Flectobacillus major DSM 103: one gene and its partners. The protein of the gene in region 2 binds, or shares a complex with, the protein of the main gene of each other region. Links are inferred from orthologs where the notes say so. Each region holds a gene or a part of one and is shown on either strand. Other genes may lie near its edges.

Region 1 (8,327 bases), 3.1 Mb from region 2 along the record:
GGGTGTTTCTAATCTTCCCAAAGAGTTGTACGCTCGTTGGCAGTCGCTTTTTCCTATCAAAATTGTTTACGACGATTCTTATAATTTATTGTCGGTAGCTGAAGCGGCCTTGGTTACCTCGGGTACAGCCACCCTCGAAACAGCCTTGTTGAATATTCCTCAGGTGGTTTGCTACAAAACTAGCGGTATTTCGTATGCAATTGCCAAACGGTTGATTCGAGTACCTTTTATTTCGCTGGTCAATCTGATTGCTCAGAAAAAAGTTGTTACTGAGCTGATTCAAAATGATTTAACCGCCGAAAATCTCAAAATTGAGCTAGAGAAAATTACGATTAATCTTACAACTCGCCAAGAACAACTAGAAGGCTATGCCGAGATTATCCGTATTCTAGGCGAAAAAGGGGCTTCTGAAAAAGCGGGAAGCTTGATGGTGGATTATTTGAATACTCACAAATTATAAATTAATGACTTGTAGTTATTGATTCCTAATAATAAAAAAGGCTAACCACTTCATGAAGTTGTTAGCCGAATCTTTACTTTATGCTTTTGTGTATTGTTTCTTTAATCCAACTTTTCTGTATTCCTTCGATATTGTTATAAAACTTCGCTATTTCGTCAAAATCAGCTTCTATATTATTGGTCGGATAAAAAGGTTTGCTGATAAACACTGTTTTACGAGGATAATCAAAACCAACCATTATTATCGGAATATTAGCTCCTTTGGCTACATAATAAAAGCCTGTTTTGAGCTTTGTTACATCTTTACGTGTGCCTTCGGGGGCAATCGCAATATGAAGTTGTTGGTTGGCTCGAAACAAATTTACGACCGCATCCACCATATTGTTATGCTTAGAGCGGTCGACAGGATACCCTCCCAAGCAAGAGAATAGCCATCCAAACGGTGGCTTAAAGAGTTCTGCTTTACCCAAATAACTGATTTTGAGCCGAATGGCAGCTCTGGCACACAAGCCAAGCGGAAAATCTACCCAGCTAGCATGAGGTGCAACAATAATAATACTTTGTGAAACCGTAATGGGTACGTGGCCAGACAATTTCCAACCAAGAGCCTTAAATATAAAAATTAATATTTTATTTAGCATATTTTTTACATAAAGTGAATTTTGAGTGAAAATACTGATATTATTTTCAGCAACAAAATCACCTACATAAATTTTGTGAGGCTATTGCTATACCTTTTATATCCCCTATTTATTTGGCTGAAACGTCTATCAACATAAATGGATGTGGTGTAAAACACAGCACAAATACCACCAAGGCAAACCAGCCTAATAGCTTTCTTTTCAAATCTAAAGGCTCATCTACTTCTACGTCGGGATGGTACACTCCCAAAAAACGACCTAATAAAAAAGCAAAAGGGAAAAAGCCCGAAAAGCCTTGAACATGCTCAAAATAAGGAATAGCGCTCATCCCAAGCTGAATAACAACTACAGCCAAAGCCAATACCCAAGCGTTGAGCGGGTTTTCGGAAAGCTTTGAAAAACAAACCCTCAAAAAATATACATATACCATAAGCCACAAAAAGAAATCGGTATCGGAAGTATAAGCTGCATTGGCCTGCCCTATTGCTTTGATGTCGGCTACCGTAAACATACCAATACCAGCATAAAAAACAAACAATATAAAAATAACGGGAGCTACAATATTGAATTTCTTTTTACCAATAAGACCATACAAAATATGTCCGCCGTCGAGCTGTCCAATTGGAAAAAGATTTAATGCTGTAAAAAACAAAGATAGATAACCTGCCCAAAGCAATGGATAGTGCATTATTTCAAAATTGGGCGGTAAAAGTACTGGGTCAGCCACAAACTCCTTGAAAAACATGAATAATAAATTATCACCCAAAACCATCTGTCCATTAAGCAAATTGGCATTTTTGGACATTTCATGAGCATAATTCAATCCATACTTAACATATTCGGGATGTATTTTGAAAATATAGTCGATAGCAGGCAAATGACTAAATCCATACCACAATACCCCAAAACCTACTACAAAGCCTGCCAATGGCCCCGCAATACCAATATCAAAATACTGTTTGCGTGTACGGGTTTTGTCTAAAATACGAATCACTGCCCCCAATGTACCAATACTCATGGCAAGAGCACTCAGCCACATCGGTATATAATAAGGTAATGTCGTACGAATTTTGTAGAATCTTGCGGTAAAATAATGCCCAAATTCATGGCAAGTTAAGATGGCCAAAAAAGGAATAGAAAATTGTAACCCTTGCCAAAAATCGTCAGGAAAATGAAGGATGTAAGATTCGGGCAAAAAAAAGAAAAACCTTCCTGTCATAGCCTCAGCACCAGCCAATGTTGTAGTAATAAGTGTGACTACAAATAAAATTAATTGAATGACTAATGTCTTATGCTTCATCGGCGAACAAATCTAAAATCGTGAATTCGTTTGGAATAATTTGCTTTACTTGGATACCCAATGTTGCAGCACCTTCAAGATTTACTAACATATCGTCGAGGAATAAGGTTTCATGAGCCTCTATACCTGCTTGTGCCAACACGGCTTCATAAATATCGACGTGGGGCTTTACTTTACCCATTTCGTAAGAAAGAAACAGGTGGTCGAACAAATCGGCCAAATGTTTTTCGCCAGTACAACGAAACAAAATTTTCTCGACATCAATTATATGAATATGACTGGTATTGGATAGTACAAATATTTTGTACTTTTTTCTGAGGCGTTTTAATAGCTCGATTCGGCGAGGGTCGACATCCAACAACAGGGCATTGAAAGCTACGTCAATTTGCTCGTCGGTAGCTATAATATTCAATTCCTGACGCAGGGCATCACGAAACTGCTGGTCGGAAAGAAGGCCTTTTTCGTAATTAACCCATAGTTGTTTTTCTTTGACAATACGCTCGCCATCTTCCCAAGACAAATTATTAGAAAGAGCAGCCAGTGCTTTGAAGGTACGAGAGAAATCAATGTCGATAATGACATTTCCTAAGTCGAAGATGATATTTTTCATAGAAAAAAGAAAAGGTAATACACCCATACATATGGGGTATTACCTTCAAGATTAGAAAGTCTTATTCTGTTACCACACCCATTGCACTGAATTTTTCAATGCGTTGGTCGATACGCTCTTCTGGCGTAAGTTGGTTTAATTCAGCAATTGTATTGAGAATAACATTTTTGACAGTTTGCGACGACAACGCAAAGTCTAAATGAGCTCCACCAAGTGGTTCGGGAATAATACCGTCGACAAGCTTGTTGTTGAGCATATCCTCGGCGGTCAATTTAAGTGCTTCGGCTGCTTGTTCTTTAAAATTCCATGTTCTCCAAAGAATCGTCGAACAGTTTTCTGGCGAAATTACCGAATACCACGCATTTTCAAGCATCAAAACCCTATCGCCAATAGCAATACCCAAAGCACCACCCGAAGCCCCTTCACCAATAATAATACAGATTACGGGTACTTTAAGCATAAACATGTCACGGATATTACGAGCAATAGCCTCGCCTTGTCCACGTTCTTCGGCCTCAAGCCCTGGAAATGCCCCTGGAGTATCGATCAGCGTAACAATAGGTTTATTAAATTTTTCGGCCATTTTCATCAAACGCAAAGCTTTGCGGTAGCCTTCAGGATTGGGCATTCCAAAGTTGCGTAATTGACGTTGTTTGGTATTACGGCCTTTTTGCTGGCCAATAATCATGACCGTCTGCCCGTCGATTTTACCAAAACCACCCACCATTGCTTTGTCGTCGGCTACGGTACGGTCGCCAAAAAGTTCAATAAACTCCTCACACATATTTTCGATATAATCGAGTGTATAAGGGCGTTCTGGATGACGAGAAAGCTGTACTCTTTGCCAGCGGGTCAAATTAGAGAACGTTTCTTTTTTTAACTCTTCAATACTGCCTTCTAGCTGAGCTACAGCGGTAGAAACATCTACGTTATTATCAATCGCCAATTTTTTCATTTCTGCCAATTTGGCTTCTAATTCGGCTATGGGTTTTTCAAAATCCAACAGAGTTCGCATTTTATCGTTTTAATTTATCGAATGCCAATTCCTGAAGAATTGACATAGATTAGGTAATAACAATCCTTTAATTAGGAGAAAATTTAGCCCTCAAAGTTAGTCAAAAAGAAATTTCCTAGAACGAATTTATGAGAATTTTCAGTTTGTCAAAATGACCTATTTGCTGTTTATCCCTCATAATGAACTAGTTATACGCTTTTTTTCTCTTATACTTTCATCTACATTTTCTTGTTGTTATTCCCTTTCATTTCACCAATTTAGGATAATTTCGTGAAAGTCTCACCATTTCTATATAGCTTTTATACAATTTATGCTTTTTGTATCTGTTTATTTCTTTATAAAAGCTGTACAAAATGATATAGTTATTGGGGGTTTATTCTATTTTTGATAAATATTACTATCCTCCATTCATACTCAAACCATATAACTATGTCCATTATTATTCTAATTATCAGTATTTTATTACTGCTTTTACTGATTACTATTTGCCAACTCAACGCCTTCATTTCATTGATTATTTCGGCTTTATTGGTAGGTATTGCCAAAGAAATGCCCCTGCTCGACATCATTGCTACTGTTCAGAAAGGTATCGGTAGCACCCTTGGTTCGCTGATTTTGATTTTGGGTTTTGGTGTTATGCTTGGAAGTTTACTTTCTGAAAGTGGGGCTGCCCAAAGAATTAGCTCGGTACTTATTAAGTACTTTGGGGTAAAAAGAGTAAAATTAGCTTTATTAATCACGGGCTTTGCGGTAGGTATTGCCATGTTTTATAATGCAGGTTTTGTGATTTTGATTCCGATGGTATTTTCGGTGGCTGTCAATACTGGTCAACCCGTTATTTATGTGGGTATAGCCATGGCATCGGCTTTGTCGGTAACGCATGGTTTTTTACCTCCACACCCTGGGCCTACGGCTATTGCCATTATTTTCAAAGCCGATATTGGCAAAACATTGGTTTATGGCCTAGTTGTAGCCATTCCTGCTTTGGTTTCAGCGGGCTTAATTTTTCCAGAATTTATCAGGCATATCAAAGCAAATCCTCCTCAAGGGCTTTTTGAAAATAAACAATTTACCGAAGATGAAATGCCTAGCTTTGGGTTAAGCTTTTTGTCGGCCTTGATTCCTGTAGTATTGATGGCCTTGGCTACCGCTAGCGAGCTGGCTCTACCCGAAAGCAATTACCTAAGGCATTATTTGAAGTTTTTGGGCGACCCAAGTATCTCGATGCTCATTGCTGTAATTTTTGCCATTGTAATGCTAGGTGTTCGTCGAGGCAAAACCATGAAAGAGCTTATGGACAAATCGGGCAGTGCGGTAAGCTCGGCTGCCATGATTATTATGATTATTGCCGCAGGTGGTGCATTCAAACAAATCCTGACCGATAGTGGTATCGGCAAAGATATTGCCATTCTTTTTGAAGGCTCTACCCTTTCGCCCCTTATACTGGGTTGGCTTATAGCCACAATTATTCGGATTGCCCTTGGCTCGGCCACTATTGCAGGACTTACCGCCGCTGGTATTGTACAGCCTATTATTGCTAGCTCAGGAGCCAATCCAGAGCTGATGGTGTTGTCTATTGGTGCTGGAAGTTTGATGTGCTCACACGTGAATGATACGGGCTTTTGGATGTTCAAGGAATATTTTGGCCTAAGTATTAAGGATACTTTCAAAACATGGACTATCATGGAAACCATTGTTGGTGTAATGGGGCTAGTGGGTGTTTTGGCCGTTAATTTTTTGATTAGTTAGGTATAAAACCACAAGGGAAAACCAATACCCATTAGTGCTGTACGGAAGGTTAAATGCTATTGCAGATGTTGGTACTTTGATACAATGGCTTAGTTTTTAAATAGCTGACTTCAGCATCTTTCGTACAGCCCTAAATACTCTATGCACGTACAAAACAATGCTAGAACGTTGATTACTAGCAGTATTTTCATAAATCTTGCCTGTAATAAATAGCAATAGTTTTTCAGTAAAAAAATATATAAACTATTTTTACGTAGTCCTTATTTTTAACTCAATGCTTTAATCATGAATTACCACGACAAAACTTTCAAACCTATTGCCAACTCCGACAACGGAGAAACATCTGCTGAGACAACCTTTCTTTACCAACAAATTGGCCGTGTTCTCACGGCAGAATACAGTGGTGGAAAAATTACCAAAGGGCATTTGATTGGTTTGGTAGACGACAACGGGCATATAGATATGCGGTATCATCAGGTAAATACCCAAGGAGAACTCATGACGGGTATTTGCCAGTCTATTCCTGAAATTTTGCCCAACGGAAAAATCCGCCTTCACGAAACTTGGCAGTGGACTTCTGGCGATTGCTCAAAAGGACAATCAGTGATAGAAGAGATTTAAGGGTACTATTACGGGATTTGTAGGGGTTATTTTACGGAATTATGAGTGTGGTTTTACAGGTATTTTTCCATAACTAACGTATATGTTTGCAAATAACAAATGAGTTCAGTAGTTTTCTGTAAATAATCGTTAAACCTTTATAAATCACACTATAATGAAACAATTAGCAATAGGTGTAACAATAGGAGCACTACTCGGCGTATTATTAGGATATTGGCTTTTCTATAAAAAAAGTGAGGTATTTTCCCTTACACAAAAAGATTTACAAAACACTTTAACATTTAATTTTACTAATCCTGACAAGAAGAAAGGAACTGATACGATTTCCTATGAAAATGCTATATGGCTTGCTTCAAATTTTGTCAAAAAACTACACAACTCGCCTACAGACCCAAATAATTTATCTAATAAGTTTGTTTCGTGGCCAAATGAACTGAAAGGTTGGATTGTAGATAGCAAAAAACTTCAGAAGTTTATTATCGAACAAAATGGCCAATCACCTCTATGTAACAATATTTTCATTGAATTAGGTTATGATTCTTTGAATCATCAAACTACTCTTATTTTGACAGGTGTGCAGTCATTTACAGGCCCTGATGGCAAGATAGTTGACAAGAGAATTTATCTTAAAAAAGATGCTGCCGATAGAGGAATAAATAGTGTATTAGCAAATAACTACATATTAGAGTATGTAGACCCATGTGTTCCTAGATGTCCTAAATAATATAAAATCAAGATTATTATGCTATTTAACTATATATATTTTTTAATACTAATATTAGGAATAACTATAGGAGCTATTCGTTATAAATTGCTTAGCAAGAGTAGTAAAACCATACTACTCTTGCTAGTTCTTACATTTCTGAGTGAAATGACCGCTCTATGTCTCCGCTTAAATGCTCAAAATGACGGTATAATTTATCATTTTTTCCAACCGTTAGAGTTTACCCTTATAGGATTAGTATTTTGGCAAGAACTAAAAAATAAAGTTATCCTATTAATCATATTGTTTCATTCTATTTTTGCTCTAGTAAATAGTATATTCATTCAACATTTCACTACATCCTTCAATTCAAATGCCTATGTACTTGAAAGCTTTCTAAGTATTTTTCTGGGACTTTGGTATTTAAAAACCTTACTTTCTGAAAAAACAACCAATTATTTTTCAAATTACCCTATATTCTGGTTTAGTCTTGGTTTTATGATATTTGATATCATAAACCTTTTTATACTAGGCACACACAATACTCTCGTTACTATTTTTCCAAATATGAGTTCTGTGTTTAGAATTACTCGCTACTTTTCAAATTACTTACTGTATATTCTTTTTATTCTTTCTTTTTTGTGTGCTCAAAAAAAGTTAAACATTGATAATCCTGAAATCTGAAGATAAAATGCCAATGATCCAAAGCCAAGAAATTCTCTTTTCATTCATTGCAGCAACAGGAATCTTATTGATTTTCATTGTGTTTATTCTAATATATGCTTCTATGTTTCAAAAGCGTAAAACACAATTTATTCAAGAAAAAATAGCTCTGCGGAATAGTTACGATAAAGAAATTCTACAATCACAGGTCGAGGTACAAAATCATACATTACAGTATATTGGTCGTGAACTTCACGATAACATTGGTCAATTACTTTCGGTAGCTCGTATTAACCTAAATATCCTTGAAGAAACCATAAAAGACCCTGAATATGAAGAGTTTATCAAACAGACTAATCTATTAATAGCACAATCTATGCAAGATATTCGCTCGCTCAGCAAAAGTCTTGATGGTGATTTTGTCAAAGATTTTGGTTTTTATGAAAGTATTGCTCACGAATTGGATAGGATTAAAAAAACAAAAAAATTCAAAACCGAACTCCAAATTAAAGGCGAAATATATAACTTAGGGCAAGAACGTGAAATTGTACTTTTTAGAATTGTTC
Region 2 (8,433 bases):
ACAATGACTACGATAAAAGAGATAACTCAATATATGGAGCAGCTAGCTCCTTTGTCTTTACAAGAAAACTACGACAATGCCGGCCTAATAGTAGGTAATCCTCATGAGCCTGTTAAAGGTATTTTGTGTACATTAGACTGCACCGAGGCAGTTGTAGCCGAAGCAGAAGCACAAGGCTGTAACTTGATTATTGCTCATCACCCTATTGTATTTAAGGGTTTGAAAAAGCTTAACGGAAAAAACTATGTAGAACGTGTGGTGATTGAGGCTATCAAAAACGATATTGCTATTTATGCTTCACATACCAACCTCGACCACGTTCGGGGCGGAGTCAATGACAAAATTGCGGCAATGCTAGGCTTAGAAAAGGTTAAAATCCTTTCCCCTAAAAAAAATATATTGAAAAAATTAGTCACTTTCGTGCCTATTGAACACGCCCAAGCTGTACTTATGGCCTTACATGAAGCTGGAGCAGGACAAATTGGCGACTACAAAAATTGTAGTTTTCGTACAGAAGGTATCGGTACATTCCGCCCAACAGCCCAAGCCAACCCTTTTATTGGAACACTTAACCAAGACGAAGAAGTACGAGAATTTCGGATAGAAGTAATTTTACAAGATTATCAAGAGCCTCAGATTTTGGCGGCCCTAAAAAAAGCTCATCCTTATGAAGAGGTTGCTTATTATTTGTCTATCTTAGAGAATGAAATAGCACAAGTTGGGGCAGGTGCAATTGGTAGATTAGGTGAAGAAATGGATGAAATCGCCTTTTTGAATTATCTCAAAGAAGCAATGTCTCTCCAAATAATTCGTCATACCCCCCTTTTAGGAAAAAAAATTAAAACAATTGCTGTTTGTGGTGGTGCAGGAAGTTTTCTTTTACAAGATGCTATTAGGCAAGGTGCAGACGTTTTTGTGACAGCCGATTACAAATATCATGAGTTTTTTGATGCCGAAAATAAGATTATTATCTGCGACATTGGACATTATGAGTCAGAAGTTTACACAAAGGAATTAATTATTAGTTATTTATCTGAAAAATTTAGTAATTTTGCGATTCTCAAAAGTCAGGTAAATACTAATCCTGTATCCTATTTTTGAACTGACGTTAGGAGTCGAGAGTTATATCAATATATACTTAACAAATAACGTTTAACGCATAACGAATAACGTATAACGAAAATGGCAGTAGTAGCAACCGAATCAACCATTGCTCAGAAATTAGAAGGACTTCTGAAACTTCAAACCATAGATTCATCCTTAGACACAATCAAAAAGATGCGTGGCGATTTGCCAGAGGAGGTTCGTGATTTGGAAGACGAAATCATAGGAATTGAAACTCGTATTGGCAAGTTCAACCGCGAGATTGCTTCTTTGGAAGAGGAAATTACCAAAAACCGAAATGCTAAGAAAGAGGCTGAAAAGCTTGTAAACAAATACAAAGAGCAGCAAATGAACGTGCGTAACAACCGTGAGTACGATGCTATCTCTAAAGAAATTGAATTACAACAGCTTGAAATGGAATTGGCAGACAAGCGTATGCGTGAATTCGAATTCAAGATTTTGAACAAGCGTGACGAAGTTTCGGAAACAGAAACTCGTTTGTTCCACCGCCAAAAAGACCTTGAAGCAAAACGTAAAGAATTGGACGTATTAATTGCTGAAAGCGAAGACGACGAACAAAAGTTGCTGAAAGAGCGTGAAAAAGCCGTGAAATTTGTAGAGGAACGTTTGTTGCGTCCTTACGACAAATTGAGAGGTAACTATGCCAATGGTTTGGCCGTTGTTTTGGTAAAACGTGGTGCTTGTGGTGGTTGTTTTAATGTTGTGCCTCCTCAACGTCAGGCCGATATTAAAGACCACAAAAGAATCATCGTTTGCGAACACTGTGGCCGTGTATTGGCTGGTGTTGAAGACGTTATTACAGCTTCAAAACGCTAATTCTTCTGAATGAAATTATAAAAGCCCATGACTTTCTTGAAGTTATGGGCTTTTTGATTGGTATCTCTACTTACTTTATGCTATCTCAGTCTATGAAAAATTTACTGGTTGTTTGGCTGTTTTTGTGGTTATGCTGGCCTACAATGGCCAACGATTTTGAGTGGAATAGCAGTATGCAAAAAGCCTATAGCCAAATCCTCAAAATGAAACTCTCTAGCGGACGGGCTATTTTAGATACCGATAAAAACAATAATGGCATAAAATACTATCTCCAAAGCTATGCCGACTTAGTACAATTATTGGTTACAGAAAATAAAGGTCTTTATCATGATTTTTTGACCGCCCAAGAAACAAGGCTAGAGGCCATCGACGCTCTCGACAAAAAATCGCCGTATCGGAAATTCTTACAAGCCGAAATCAAATTGCACTCGGCATTTGTCAAGCTCAAGTTTGGCCACGAAGTAAAAGGAAGCTGGGATATTATTAAGGCTTACAAACTGTTGGAAAGTAACCAAAAAGCATTTCCCAACTTTTTGCCTCAGCAAAAATCGTTAGGGCTTTTACATATTCTAATTGGATCGACCCCCGAAAGTTATCTTTGGGTAACTAATCTACTTGGTTTGCGAGGCAATATAAGCCAAGGGATTCATGAACTAAATAGTGCTACCAAAGATCCTATTTTCAAAGATGAATCGCTATTGATCCAGTATTTGGTCCATGCCTATATACTTACTTTTAATACCAATCAACTTTCTAGCTTTGAGGATTTTATCAGTAATCATCCCGACAACCTTCTTTTCTATTTTTTGGGCGTTACTACTTTTATGAAAGAAGGAAAAAGCGAAAATGCCAGTCAATTATTAAATCAGTGTGAAACACTAACCCAAAATACCGAATACATAGCCTTTCCTTTTCTGGATTACTTACAAGCTGAAATAGCCCTTCAAAAAGGCTTATATCCTACTGCAATTAAAGCATATCAGGTTTTTTTGCAACAATACAAGGGTTTTAACTTTGTGAAAGATAGCTATTACAAACTATTTTTGTGCTACTGGCTCTTGGGCGACGACAGCAAAGCCCGCCCCTACCTTGAAAAGGTACGCAATAATAGTACAGCTATTGTAGAGGCTGATAAATACGCTGGCCGTTTTGCAGAAAATTTTCTAGCTAATGACCCTAAAAAACCTATTTCACAAAAGGTTCTGATGAAAGCTCGTCTGGCTTTTGATGGAGGATTTTACGAAAAAGCTGACAATATCTTAGAGAAATACACCGAAAATAGCTTTGACCAACTCAGCGATAAAGCAGAGTTCAATTACCGTAAAGCACGGATTTTACAAAAAATTCATGAAGAAAATCAAGCGATTATATTTTTTGAAAGAGCCATTTCTCTTTCTGAAGATACTACTATTTCGTTTGGAGCCACTTCAAGCCTACAGTTAGGCTATATTTGGCTAGAAAAAGGTAACAAACTCAAGGCGAAGAAATATTTTGAGAAAGCCCTTTCTTATAAAAAGCATGAATACAAAAATTCGATAGATAACAAAGCCAAAGCAGCCTTGAACGAAAACTTCTAAAAAAATCGGCTGTGAAAACCCATTTCAGTTTCACAGCCGATTCATAAGTCAAGCATTATTTCAACATATTGAATAATGCTGTCAATTTATCTTTCAAATCTTTTCTATCTACAATAAAATCAAGGAATCCATGTTCAAGTACAAACTCGGCACTTTGAAAACCCTTTGGTAAATCCTTACCGATTGTTTCACGAATAACCCTAGGGCCAGCAAAACCAATCAAAGCACCGGGCTCAGAAATATTAAAATCGCCCAACATTGCATACGATGCCGTTACACCACCTGTAGTAGGGTCGGTAAGCAACGAAACGTAAGGAATTTTGGCCTCGGCCAACTGAGCAAGTTTGGCTGAAGTTTTGGCCATTTGCATCAATGAAAAGCCAGCCTCCATCATACGAGCACCACCCGATTTTGAAATCATCAAAAATGGTACTTTATTTTTCAAAGCATAATCAATAGCTCTAGCAATTTTTTCGCCTACAACCGAACCCATCGACCCACCAATAAACGAAAAGTCCATAGCTGCAATAACTACCTCTACGTCGTTCATTTTGCCATGAGCCGTTCTTACGGCATCTTTCAGGCCTGTTTTCTTTTCAGTAGCCTTGATTCTGTCTGGGTAGCGTTTGGTATCTTCAAAGTTGAGTGGGTCACCCGAAGACATATAAGCATCCATTTCTGTATAGCGAGACTGGTCGAATAGGAGTTCAAAGTACTCTTGCGAGCCAATCTTGTCATGATAATTACATGCTGAGCAAGTCCAAGCAAATAAGCGGTGCTCACGTGTGTGCATTACTTTTTTACATGACGGACATTGATACCAAAGCCCATCTGGGGCTTCACGTTTAGCTTCGGTTGGGGTAAGAATCCCCTTATCTTTTCTGGTAAACCAAGACATATTCTATGTTCAATTATCGGTTTTGTAGCTATTTTTAATAATTATTGGAGCTACCAAACACCTGTTTTTAGTGATAATGAATCGCAAAGATAAAACTTCCTTAATCCAGATGTTACAAAAATCTCAAATTTATATGATTATTTCTTCAAAACAACATCAAGATTACTGTACTTTTTGGCTATATTAGAGTGAAGTAAACCCTTAATTATCATCACACAAACCTTTTTTATCATCAATAATGAAAAAAATTGTACTTTCGGTAGCATTGCTATCGTGCACATGGTTGGCTTCTGCCCAAAATGTGGCTCTCAAAACCAAAGTTAGCCAAAAAGCTGAATCATTGGAGTCGAAGGTTGTTACTTGGCGACGTGATTTCCACCAAAACCCTGAATTGGGCAATAGAGAATTCAAAACGGCCGAAAAAATAGCTACTCATCTTCGTTCTTTAGGAATAGAAGTACAAACAGGCGTTGCCAAAACAGGTGTTGTAGGTATTTTGAAAGGGAGCAAGCCTGGCCCAGTAGTAGCCCTACGAGCCGATATGGATGCTTTACCTGTAAAAGAACGTGTCAATATTCCTTTTGCCTCTAAAGCTACAGGCGAATACAATGGCCAGCCCGTAAGTGTTATGCACGCTTGTGGACATGATTCGCACGTGGCTATTTTGATGGGAACTGCCGAAATTTTGGCTTCTATCAAAAACGATTTGAAAGGTACGGTAAAGTTTATTTTTCAACCTGCCGAAGAAGGTGCCCCTGAGGGCGAAGAAGGCGGAGCGGCTTTAATGGTAAAAGAAGGCGTACTCGAAAACCCTAAAGTAGATGCCATCTTTGGCTTACATATTAGTGCTCAGGCCGAAGTAGGCAAAATCCGCTATCGTCCTAAAGGTACAATGGCGGCTTCTGACTGGTTCAAAATCAAAGTGAAAGGTAAACAAGCTCATGGTGCTAGTCCTTGGCAAGGAATCGACCCTATCGTAACGGCTTCGCAAATTGTAATGGGCTTACAAACTATCGTTAGCCGTAACTCACCATTGAATGAGTCGGCGGCTGTAATTACAGTTGGACAAATTAATGCTGGGGTAAGAAGCAATATTATTCCTGAAGAATTAAATATGAATGGTACCATTCGAACTTTAGACACTCAGGTTCAGGATATGATTCATGAGCGTATGAAAGTTGTAGCAACCAATATTGCTGAAAGTGCTGGTGCTACAGCCGAAATCAGTATTACCAAAATGTGTCCTGTTACTTATAACGACCCATCGCTGACCGAGAAAATGCTACCTACACTAGAATCGGTAGCTGGAAAAAACAATGTAGCCTTAACTGCTGCAGCTACAGGTGCCGAAGATTTTTCTTTTTATCAGGAAAAAGTACCAGGCTTATTTTTCTTCTTGGGTGGAGCACCAAAGGGTAAAAAAGAATCTGAAACAGCTTCGCACCATACCCCAGATTTTTATATCGACGAAGGTGGATTTGTATTGGGAATGAAAGTTATGACCAATTTGACTCTTGACTATATGGAAATGAGTACTGCCAAAGCTAATAATACAGGTAAGTAAGTACAACTAGCCGTTGGACAGACATAAAATGGCCTAAAAATTTGAGCAAGAAACGCTTATTTTTAGGCCATTTTACTATTAAGCATTTACTTTTCTGACTATTCTATAAACCAAAGCTGGCCAAAATCTTTTGAGATATACCCCCAATACCTCAAACCACCCACCAATATATACTTCATTTTTTTGGGCTACAATCGCTTTTACAATACTTTTGGCACACTCTTCTGCCGACAAACCCTTTGCCTGATTATCGTCCATTTGTCCATGTTTAGAGCCATCGCCCGATAGGGCATTCAACGAAATAGCGGTTTTGATATAACCCGGGCAAATAACCGTTACCAAGATATTGTCCCGAAAAATTTCGGCTCGTAGCGAATCACAAAATGCTATTACAGCATGTTTGGTAGGGCCGTAGCCACTTCTTAGGGGTGTACCAATTTTGCCTGCAATACTACTAATAGCCACAAAATGCCCTTGTCGACGCTGTGTAAAATGAGGCAATAGTGCTTTGGTAAGAGCTACAATACTAAAGTAGTTGAGTTCCATTAAATCACGATATACGCTCAGTTGGGTATCTTTAATAAGCGAACGCTGCGATACTCCTGCATTTTGCACTACTATATCTATTTGCCCAAAATGATTAATCGCTGCTTGAACCTTGACAGCTAGCTGGTCTATCTCAAGCATATCCATTGGTAATACCAAGATATTTTCTGGTAATAACCCACACCGATTGGCCACTCGCTGTAATTCATTTTCGCGGCGAGCCGATAAAATAAGTTTGACATCGCTTTGGGCAAATTGATAAGCCAGAGCCTCGCCTATTCCAGACGAAGCTCCTGTTATCCAAATAACTTTATGTTGAAGATAGCCTGACATCTTGGTTTTGTCTAAAATAAAACAAATAGATTATTACAATAACGTTATTACCTATTTGTATGAACTTATTTAAGCCGTAATACCTACCAAATCTAGCATAAAAGCATATTCACGAGCTATTTCCTTAAAACGTTGGAAACGTCCAGATGCCCCGCCATGCCCTGTTGTCATATCGCAGTGAAGCAATAGGATATTATTATCTGTTTTCAAGGCTCGTAGCTTGGCAACCCACTTGGCTGGTTCCCAGTATTGTACTTGCGAGTCGTGCAAACCCGTTGTAACCAACATATTAGGATATGCTTTTGCCTCAATGTTGTCGTAAGGCGAATACGATTTCATGTATTCATAATACACTTGCTCTTGTGGGTTTCCCCACTCTTCCCATTCGCCTGTTGTTAATGGAATAGTTTCGTCGAGCATCGTTGTTACAACATCAACAAATGGCACACCAGCCAAAACACCTCGGTATAAATCTGGACGCATATTGGTTACAACACCCATCAATAATCCTCCTGCTGACCCACCATTGGCAAATAGTTTGTCGCTAGAAGTCCATTTCTCTTGAATAAGAAACTCTGATACATCGACAAAGTCGTTGAACGTATTCTGTTTTTTCAACATTTTTCCATCTTCATACCATTGGCGACCCATTTCTTGGCCTCCTCTGATATGTGCAATAGCAAAAGCAAATCCTCGATTGAGAAGACTTAAACGAGCTGCCGAGAAATAGGGGTCTATCGAATAGCCATACGAACCATAGGCATATTGCAACAAAGGCTGTGAACCGTCTTTTTGAAAACCTTTTTTGTACACAATCGACACAGGTACTTTTACACCGTCTCGGGCTGTTACAAAAAGTCTTTCTGTGGTATAATCTTCTTTATTGAATTCGCCTAAAACAGCCTGTTCTTTTTTGAGTGTTTTTTCCTGCGAATCCATATTATAATCAAAAACCGAGCTTGGGGTAGTTAATGAAGTATAATGAAAACGCAAGATATTAGTTTCAAAATCAGGATTATAGCCTGCTCCAGCCTCATAGGCAGGTTCGCCAAAATTGATATAGTGTTCTTGCTGAGTACTTTGGTTGATAATACGTATCTGCATCAAAGCATTGTTACGCTCGGTAAGCACCAAATGGTTTTTAAAGACATCCATACCGTCCAAATAAGTATCTTCACGGTGTGGAATAATTTCTTGCCAATTGGCTCTATCAGTTGTTTTTCCTTCTTCTACCTGCATCAATTTAAAATTGGTAGCTTCATCGGCGTTGGTTTTAATAAAAAACTTATCACCAAAATGCTCGATATAGTACTGAAGGCCATGTTCACGAGGGTAAAATACCTCGAATATTCCTGTAGGATTAGTAGCATTCAGCAAACGGTACTCAGAAGAAACGCCATTATGGTCGGACACCGAAATAAGGTATTTTTTAGATTTCATACGCCCTAGACCCATATAAAACTGCGGGTCGTTTTCGGTATATACCAGCACATCTTCGCTAATAGGCGTACCTAATGTATGACGATATACCTTTGAGGCCAACAACGTTTGTTGGTCACGGAGCAGATAAAAAA
Region 3 (8,173 bases), 1.1 Mb from region 2 along the record:
TTACAAATTCCAATTAAAAAGCTGCACCCGCGTTTTGTGGTAAAAGAAGAGACATTGGAAGATGATTTTGAAGATGACGAAGATTTTGACGACGATGATTTGCTTTGGGAAGATGAAGAAGGAGAAATTGTGTATTCAACAGGCGGAAGCGAAGATGATGACGACGACGACGATTTTGAAGAAGATGATGAAACCGACGATAGCCCAGCCGATGAAGAAAAAATAGACCCTCGTTGGGCTATTTTGAAGAATTTGAAAAATAATAACAATTAATATTTTAGAGAAAGACATGGTCGTTCTCGCCCACAAGTAAGTAATAACGTAACATAATTAAGGAAATAAAAAAATGGCACATCCTAAACGAAGACATTCGACAACTCGCAGAGATAAGAGACGTTCTCATGATTTCGGTACTCCTAAAACGATTACAGTAGATCCAACTACTGGCGAAATCCACTTGCGTCACCGTGCACACGTGTTCGAGGGAAATCTTTATTACAAAGGCAAAATGGTAGTAGAAGGTTACGCTGCACAAGCGTAATTTGCTGAATATTGAGAGGTCTAAGAAACGCTAAAGTAATTGATTATCAGTTGCATAAACTATATTTTGTTTTGGCAAAATGTAAAAAACGCAAAAAAATACTGTTTCCAACTTCATAAAATGCTATTTTTGCAAATACCAAAATTGAGTAAACAAAAATAACAAATGAAGATAGGAGTTGATGCAATGGGCGGCGACTTCGCCCCGCAAGCTATAGTTGAAGGAGCAGTGTTAGCAGCTAATGAATTACCCCAAGGCGTGACAATCGTATTGATTGGTCAAACCGAGGCTATTCAGGCTATTCTTGATAAACAAAATTTTACGGGTTCAAACATTACGATTGTTGAGGCTAACGAAACTATCGAAATGGGTGAGCACCCCGTTAAAGCCTTGCAATCTAAACCCAATTCCAGCATCGGAGTTGGGTTTAAACTTTTAAAGACAGGCGAAATCGACTCGTTTGGCTCGGCGGGTAATACTGGAGCTATGATGGTTGGTTCGCTGTTCTCGGTAAAGGCTATAGAGGGGGTTCAACGCCCAGCAATTGCAGGATTTGCCCCACAAACCAACGGTAAGCTAGCAGTAATGGTAGATATTGGGGCTAATGCCGATGTAAAACCAGAAATGCTAGAGCAGTTTGGGCTATTAGGCTCGGTGTATTGCCAAGCTACTACTGGCGAACCAAATCCTAAAGTAGGATTGATGAATATTGGAGAAGAACCTGAAAAAGGCTCGATTGTGGCTCAACAAGCCAACAAATTGATGAGAGAAAATCCCAAAATTAACTTTATTGGTAATATGGAGGGAAAAGACTTTTTCAAAGGAAAAGCCGATGTGATTGTAACCGACGGATTTACAGGGAACATTCTGCTCAAAATGGGGGAGTCTCTTTACGGTATCATGAAAGAACAAGGTGTAGAAACAGATTTTCTTGCCAAAACCAATTATGAAGCAGTAGGAGGAAGCCCAATCGTAGGTGTAAATGGCAACGTAATTATTGCTCATGGAGCATCGTCGGCTACGGCTATCAAAAATATGATTCATCTTTCCACACAATTGGTGGAATCAAAAGTTACAGAAAAGATCAAAGAAGCACTAAGTGCGTAGTGTGTTGTGTCGAATAGTAACCAAATAGGTGCTATAAAGCACTTTTAAGTAGGGTACTAGTAAGTCGCATTTCACTATTTATATAATAAATCATGACAAAGATCACCGCAGCAATTACAGGCGTTCAAGGGTATGTGCCAGAGGATGTTTTGACCAACGCCGACTTAGCAAAAATTGTTGATACCACTGATGAATGGATAACCAGTCGTACTGGTATTAAAGAACGCCATATCTTGCGTGGAGAAGGCCTTGGTACTTCGGTAATGGGTGCTGAAGCTGTAAAAGGGTTGTTGGCAAAAACCAATACCAAGCCAGAAGAGGTTGATTTGTTGATATGTGCAACCGTTACACCAGACCATTTCTTTCCAGCAACAGCCAATCTTATTTGTGAAAAGGTAGGAATATCTTTTAGTGCATCTTACGATATTGCAGCTGCTTGCTCGGGATTTCTCAATGCTTTAGTAACAGGAGCAATGTTTATTGAATCGGGTAGATACAAAAAGGTAGTTGTTGTAGGTGCCGATAAAATGTCCGCTATTGTAGATTATACAGACCGAACCACCTGCGTATTGTTTGGCGATGGGGCTGGGGCTGTTTTGTTAGAACCTTCTAATGATAATTGTGGTATTCAGGACTTTATCTTAAAGTCTGATGGTTCTGGAGCTAACCATTTGATTCAAAAGGGTGGTGGTAGTGCATACCCACCAACACACGAAACCATCAACAATGGTTGGCATCATATTTATCAGGAAGGGCAAGCCGTATTCAAATTTGCGGTAACACGTATGGCCGATGTTTCTGCCGAAATTATGGAAAGAAACAACCTTACTGGCGACGATGTGTCATTTTTAGTACCACATCAGGCCAATAAGCGTATTATCGATGCTACAGCCAACCGTATGGGTATTGGCCCCGAAAAAGTAATGTTGAATATTCATAAATATGGTAATACCACTGCCGCAACCATCCCATTGTGTTTGTGGGATTATGAAAGTCAGCTTAAAAAAGGTGATAATCTGATTCTTGCAGCTTTTGGCGGTGGATTTACTTGGGGTAGTGTATATCTCAAATGGGCATATTAGTTAAAATAAGCAGTAAATAACCCAATAAACTAACACTTTTGCAGGCTATTTACTGCTTTTTTATTTGATTAATAGCTCAAAATAAGGTTCATGAAGCAAGTTCATGAACTATTTTGTAATTTTGTGTTTTCAAATTTTTGTAATCATCAAATTTGTAAATCTTTAATGTTAGGAAGTAACAACAATTGATTCTATTGTATTGATAAGAAACAGCTTCCAAAAATTTAAAAATGGCAACGACTGCAGACATCAAAAACGGATTAGTAATTAAATTCAACAACGATTTATTTTCAATCGTTGAGTTTTTGCACGTAAAACCGGGTAAAGGCCCAGCGTTTGTAAGAACAAAGTTGAAATCGCTCACTACAGGAAAACAAATCGATAACACATTCAACTCGGGTGTAGCTATCTATCCTGTTCGTGTAGAACGTCGTGTATTCCAATATCTTTACGAAGAAGAATTTGGCTATACATTTATGGACAACGAAACTTTTGAACAAATCACACTCAACAAAGAAATGGTTGAAGGGGCTGATTTGATGAAAGAAGGACAAGAAGTTGAAATCTTGATTAATGCTGAGTCTGAACAACCAATCTCGTGTGAAATGCCTCCTTTTGTAGAATTGGTTGTAACTTACACAGAACCAGGTATTAAAGGCGATACAGCCAACTCTCCTAAAAAACCTGCTACCGTAGAAACTGGAGCAACAATTACTGTACCTTTGTTTATTCAAACAGACGAAAAAATCAAAGTAGATACACGTACTTACGAATATGTAGAACGTGTAAAGTAATTGCATAAAAATGTGGAGTAGTGAAAATGGATTTGTTCCGTTGAAAAAGATGTTTAATTTTAGGGCTTAATCAATACAAAGTCCCATTCATCAAGCACTAATTCTCTCAACTACTTAGTATGTGCTTAAAATTAGTTTATATTTGACAATGGTTGTCTCAAGAAAATTTTAAAATGTCCTTGAGTTTGTAAAGCAAATCAGATAACAATTAACTAATAACGGTCAACTATTTAGTATAATTTATCCCAGTAAGTATTAAGCTAAACAATAGACATTGTAACACCCAACCTCAAATGGAAAATAAGGAAATACAAAAGCTTCTCGACTTTATCGCACAATCAACCCTTGATGAAGTAAACATTGAGACTTCTGAGTTAAAACTTTCTGTTAAACGTTATGGACAAGCTCCTGTAGTACAACAAGTTGTGGCTGCTCCAGCACCTGTTGCACCAGCAGCACCAGCTCCAGTAGCGGCAGCACCTGCGGCACCAGTAGCAGCTACGCCAGCTCCAGCGGTAGCTTCAAACCGTGTAACGATTAAGTCACCAATGATTGGTACTTTCTATCGTTCTGCTAGCCCAGATTCTCCGTTTTTTGTAGAAATAGGCACAGAAATCACTAAAGGTAAAACAGTTTGTATTATCGAGGCAATGAAATTATTCAACGAAATCGAATCAGAAGTTGCTGGTCGTATTGTTGAAGTTCTTGTTGAAAACGCAACGCCAGTTGAGTTTGACCAGCCTCTTTTTGTAGTTGAACAATAAGCCAACATTATTGAATTGCACACCAATCAAATAGGTTTGATTCTTTTTCAATAAGTAAAAAGCATATTCACCAAGTAGAAAATAAGGGTTATTGAATTTTGAGCAAATTAGAGCCTAATACAAGTATGCTTAGGCAAATGCCTTTGTTCTGGAAGTATTTGAGTTGATACCAATAATAGTGTTTTTGATTATCTCATAATGAGGTATTCTTTTACTCGATAATTTGTTTGATTACTTTATAATACTAAACAACTCAAACCTTATTTTTACCAAATAAATAGCTTAGTTGAGTTTATAACGCAAAACTGAAGAATGTTCAAGAAAATACTTATCGCCAATAGAGGTGAAATCGCCCTCCGAATTATTAGAACATGTAAGGAAATGGGCATTAAGACGGTAGCAGTATATTCAACTGCCGACCGTGAAAGCCTTCATGTAAAATTTGCTGATGAGGCCGTTTGTATAGGCCCTCCTCCAAGTCGCCAGTCATACCTGAATATCCCTGCAATTATTTCGGCAGCCGAGGTAACGGGTGCTGATGCTATCCACCCTGGATATGGCTTCTTGTCTGAAAATGCTGAATTCTCTCGTATTTGTTCTGAATATGGTATCAAATTTATTGGTGCTACCGCCGATCAAATCAACTCGATGGGAGATAAAGCAACTGCTAAAGCAACCATGAAAACGGCTGGTGTACCTGTTATCCCAGGTTCTGAAGGCCTAATCGATACGGTTGAAGATGCTAAGAAAATTGCCAAGGAAATTAAATATCCTGTAATTATTAAGGCTACTGCCGGTGGTGGTGGACGTGGTATGCGTATCATTCGTCATGAAGATGAGTTCGAAAAACTCTGGAATGACGCTAAAATGGAATCTGCTGCGGCTTTTGGTAACGACGGTATTTATATGGAGAAGTTCGTTGAAGAACCTCGTCATATCGAAATTCAGATTGTAGGCGACCAATACGGAACAGTATGTCACCTTTCTGAACGTGATTGCTCTATTCAACGTCGTCACCAAAAATTGTGTGAAGAAACTCCTTCACCAGCCTTAACACCTGAGCTACGTGCCAAAATGGGTGAAGCTGCCATAAAAGGAGCTTCTGCTATTGGCTATGAAGGTGCAGGTACTATCGAGTTCTTGGTAGACAAACACGGTGATTTCTACTTTATGGAAATGAATACTCGTATTCAAGTAGAACACCCTATTACAGAAGAGGTTACTGATTTTGACTTGATTAAAGAACAAATCAAGGTAGCTGCTGGTGTTGCTATTTCGGGCCAAAACTATACACCAAAATTGTATGCATTGGAGTGTCGTATCAATGCTGAAGACCCTGCCAATGGTTTTAGACCTTCGCCGGGTAAAATCACGAACTTGCACTTACCGGGCGGGCATGGTGTACGTATCGATAGCCATGTTTATGCGGGCTATACGATTCCACCAAACTACGACTCGATGATTGCGAAAGTGATTGTGTCTGGACAAAGTCGTGAAGAAGTATTGCTTCGTATGAAACGTGCTCTTCAAGAATTTGTGATTGATGGTATCAAAACCACGATTCCATTCCATATTAAACTCATGGACGACGAACGTTTCAAATCTGGTGAATTTACAACGGCCTTTATGGACGGTTTTGATTTAACTTCTTTGTAATATTCTCGTTTTATTATATAAAAAGGACAGGTAAAGCAATTTACTTGTCCTTTTTGCTTTTTACTTGTCCTTTTTGCTTTTATTCACACTTCCATGATTTAGATTAATGCTTCAACAATCTATTTAGGCGTTTTTCACGTATGTCTTTCATCATCTAATTAAAAGAGCATACATTATGAAAAGAGCAGAATTTATCAGAAGCCTTGGGCTTGGCAGTAGTGCTTTAATGGCAGTTTATTGTATAGGAACGTTAAGTTCTTGTGCCAATGAGGATACTCCGCTCCCTGTAGATAATGGCAATCCTAATCCAATCTCTAATGGTAAGGTCGATTTTACATTAGACTTGTCATTAGCCGCCAATCAAGCACTTCTTGCCAACGGGGGATATATCTACAATGGTAATATTATTATTGCCAAAACCACTTCAGGCAGTTTTATAGCCCTATCAAAAGTATGTACTCATCAAGGTACAACAGTAGAGTATCGAAAAGATACCAACGATATTTATTGCCCCAATCATGGGTCGCGATTTGATATAACAGGAAAGGTTATTCAATCGCCAGCACCCTCACCACTCACAATGTATAAAGTTGAGTATAATGCCGTAACGGCCAAAGTTCGTGTATTCGAGGCTTAAGATTTATTTCTCCAATCGTTTATTTTTCTCAGTATGAACAAATACTATTTTCTTTTCTTATGCCTTGGGTTATCGTTTAGCCTAAAGGCACAAACCGATTTACTAAACCTTTTGCCCGATAATGACAAACCTGAGCCCGTGTCGGCTACCTTTAAGTCGAATCGGCTTATCAACGGCTATTCGATAGAAACAACACCTGCCAACCATTTGGATTATCGTATATCACACCGTTTTGGAACACTCAACTCTGGAGCATATCAGCTTTTTGGTTTAGACCAAGGGTATATTTATATGGGTTTTGAGTATGGTATTACCAATAACTGGATGGTAGGAATAGGGCGTAGTTCAATCCAAAAGTTACTAAATGCTTATACCAAGCTGAAAGTACTAAAACAGCAAACTAACGGAGGTACGCCTATTTCTATTACTTTGGTAGGCGAAGCTTATAGCGATATGACACGCTACGACATTGCCGAAAAGCGTACAAACGTTTCTAAATTTAGCTATACCTCCCAAGCCTTAATTGCTCGAAAATTTAATGATAGGGTCTCTTTACAGGTAATGCCAACGTGGGTACATCGCAATCGCAACAATGTAAATGGCGAAAGTAACGATGTATTTGCTGTGGGTGTAGGAGGACGAATAAAACTGACCAAAAGAACGGCTTTTGTAGGCGAATATTATTATGTATTGCCTAATCAAATTAATCAGCAATACAAAAATTCATTGTCGTTTGGGTTTGATATAGAAACAGGAGGCCACGTGTTTTCGCTGCACCTAACCAACTCTACGGGTATGGTTGCGAAGCAGTTTATTGCAGAAAACCTTGACTCATGGGCAGATGGAGGAATTCACTTTGGATTTAATTTAGGACGAAGCTTTGGATTAGGCAAAAAGCATAAAAATCAATACAAAGTAGCTCAATAATGAAACGGCTGAATATAAACCTAATCGCCAAAATAATACTTTGGCTTATGTTGTGGCAGGCTGTCGATGGTATTGCACAAGCTCAGTCTATTCACTTTTCAAATGACTCGTATATTAGATTTAATTCAGAAGCTCCCATCGAGGACATCGTAGCCGTGAATAAACTTAGCAGATTGGTATTGAATACCAGCAATCAGCAAGTTGCCGTCAAAATACCAATGAAGGGCTTTGTTTTCAATCAAAAACTTATGCAAGAGCATTTTAATGAGAATTATTTGGAAAGTGACAAATACCCCAATGCAACTTTTACGGGTATAATCGACCAGCAGATAAATTGGCTTGTAGCCCAGAATATAGAAGTAACCGTGTCAGGCAATTTGACTTTGCATGGTGTTACTCGTAAAGAGGTTATCAGAGGACGTATTGTAGTAGACCCTGTTCAGAAGAATATAACAGTGGATGCCAATTTCAAAATACGCTTACAACAGTACGACATTAAAGTGCCATCCATATTACTGGCCAAAATAGCAGAAGAAATAGACGTAAATGCACAATATCTATTAATACAAAAGTAACTAGATTGTCTCTCCGCCAAGAGGCTTTTTAGCGAATTTTTTATGAAGCTTTTTCATCAAATAATTTCTCGATACTTTCCCTATAAGAAA

The links.
Region 1: the proteins of accD (region 2) and FLEMA_RS0102630 are in contact, whole or in part, in a solved structure (PDB 8UXZ), measured with the Escherichia coli proteins. The link is inferred for Flectobacillus major DSM 103 from one-to-one orthologs.
Region 3: the proteins of accD (region 2) and accB are in contact, whole or in part, in a solved structure (PDB 8UXZ), measured with the Escherichia coli proteins. The link is inferred for Flectobacillus major DSM 103 from one-to-one orthologs.

Annotation. Positions count from the first base shown.
Region 1 is NZ_KE386491.1:150,341-158,667, reverse strand. What follows is about bases 2,049-4,895. They hold FLEMA_RS0102630 (acetyl-CoA carboxylase carboxyltransferase subunit alpha), read right to left. Parts: upstream 4,026-4,895; coding sequence 3,072-4,025; downstream 2,049-3,071. Other genes in these bases: FLEMA_RS0102625 (gluconate:H+ symporter), read left to right, coding at 4,455-4,895; FLEMA_RS0102635 (HAD family hydrolase), read right to left, coding at 2,390-3,010; FLEMA_RS0102640 (site-2 protease family protein), read right to left, coding at 2,049-2,400. In the rest of the region: lpxB (lipid-A-disaccharide synthase), read left to right, coding at 1-460; FLEMA_RS0102645 (1-acyl-sn-glycerol-3-phosphate acyltransferase), read right to left, coding at 534-1,100; more of FLEMA_RS0102640, read right to left, coding at 1,210-2,048; more of FLEMA_RS0102625, read left to right, coding at 4,896-5,774; FLEMA_RS0102620 (avidin-fold protein), read left to right, coding at 6,060-6,395; FLEMA_RS0102615 (hypothetical protein), read left to right, coding at 6,550-7,119; FLEMA_RS0102605 (sensor histidine kinase), read left to right, coding at 7,886-8,327. UniProt on the Escherichia coli protein: Component of the acetyl coenzyme A carboxylase (ACC) complex. First, biotin carboxylase catalyzes the carboxylation of biotin on its carrier protein (BCCP) and then the CO(2) group is transferred by the carboxyltransferase to acetyl-CoA to form malonyl-CoA.
Region 2 is NZ_KE386491.1:3,257,325-3,265,757, forward strand. Bases 2,496-5,448 are described here. They hold accD (acetyl-CoA carboxylase, carboxyltransferase subunit beta), read right to left. Parts: upstream 4,417-5,448; coding sequence 3,574-4,416; downstream 2,496-3,573. Other genes in these bases: FLEMA_RS70350 (tetratricopeptide repeat protein), read left to right, coding at 2,496-3,518; FLEMA_RS70355 (amidohydrolase), read left to right, coding at 4,655-5,448. In the rest of the region: FLEMA_RS70340 (Nif3-like dinuclear metal center hexameric protein), read left to right, coding at 4-1,101; FLEMA_RS70345 (zinc ribbon domain-containing protein), read left to right, coding at 1,183-1,941; more of FLEMA_RS70350, read left to right, coding at 2,034-2,495; more of FLEMA_RS70355, read left to right, coding at 5,449-5,980; FLEMA_RS0128095 (SDR family oxidoreductase), read right to left, coding at 6,059-6,859; FLEMA_RS0128100 (S9 family peptidase), read right to left, coding at 6,929-8,433.
Region 3 is NZ_KE386491.1:4,344,227-4,352,399, forward strand. Bases 2,860-5,552 are described here. They hold accB (acetyl-CoA carboxylase biotin carboxyl carrier protein), read left to right. Parts: upstream 2,860-3,817; coding sequence 3,818-4,288; downstream 4,289-5,552. Other genes in these bases: efp (elongation factor P), read left to right, coding at 2,961-3,524; accC (acetyl-CoA carboxylase biotin carboxylase subunit), read left to right, coding at 4,601-5,552. Also shown: FLEMA_RS73010 (YceD family protein), read left to right, coding at 1-273; rpmF (50S ribosomal protein L32), read left to right, coding at 347-541; phosphate acyltransferase PlsX, read left to right, coding at 707-1,648; FLEMA_RS73020 (beta-ketoacyl-ACP synthase III), read left to right, coding at 1,741-2,730; more of accC, read left to right, coding at 5,553-5,944; FLEMA_RS0147395 (QcrA and Rieske domain-containing protein), read left to right, coding at 6,120-6,581; FLEMA_RS73040 (DUF5777 family beta-barrel protein), read left to right, coding at 6,615-7,508; FLEMA_RS73045 (YceI family protein), read left to right, coding at 7,508-8,083; FLEMA_RS0147435 (LytR/AlgR family response regulator transcription factor), read right to left, coding at 8,124-8,173. UniProt on the Escherichia coli protein: This protein is a component of the acetyl coenzyme A carboxylase complex; first, biotin carboxylase catalyzes the carboxylation of the carrier protein and then the transcarboxylase transfers the carboxyl group to form malonyl-CoA.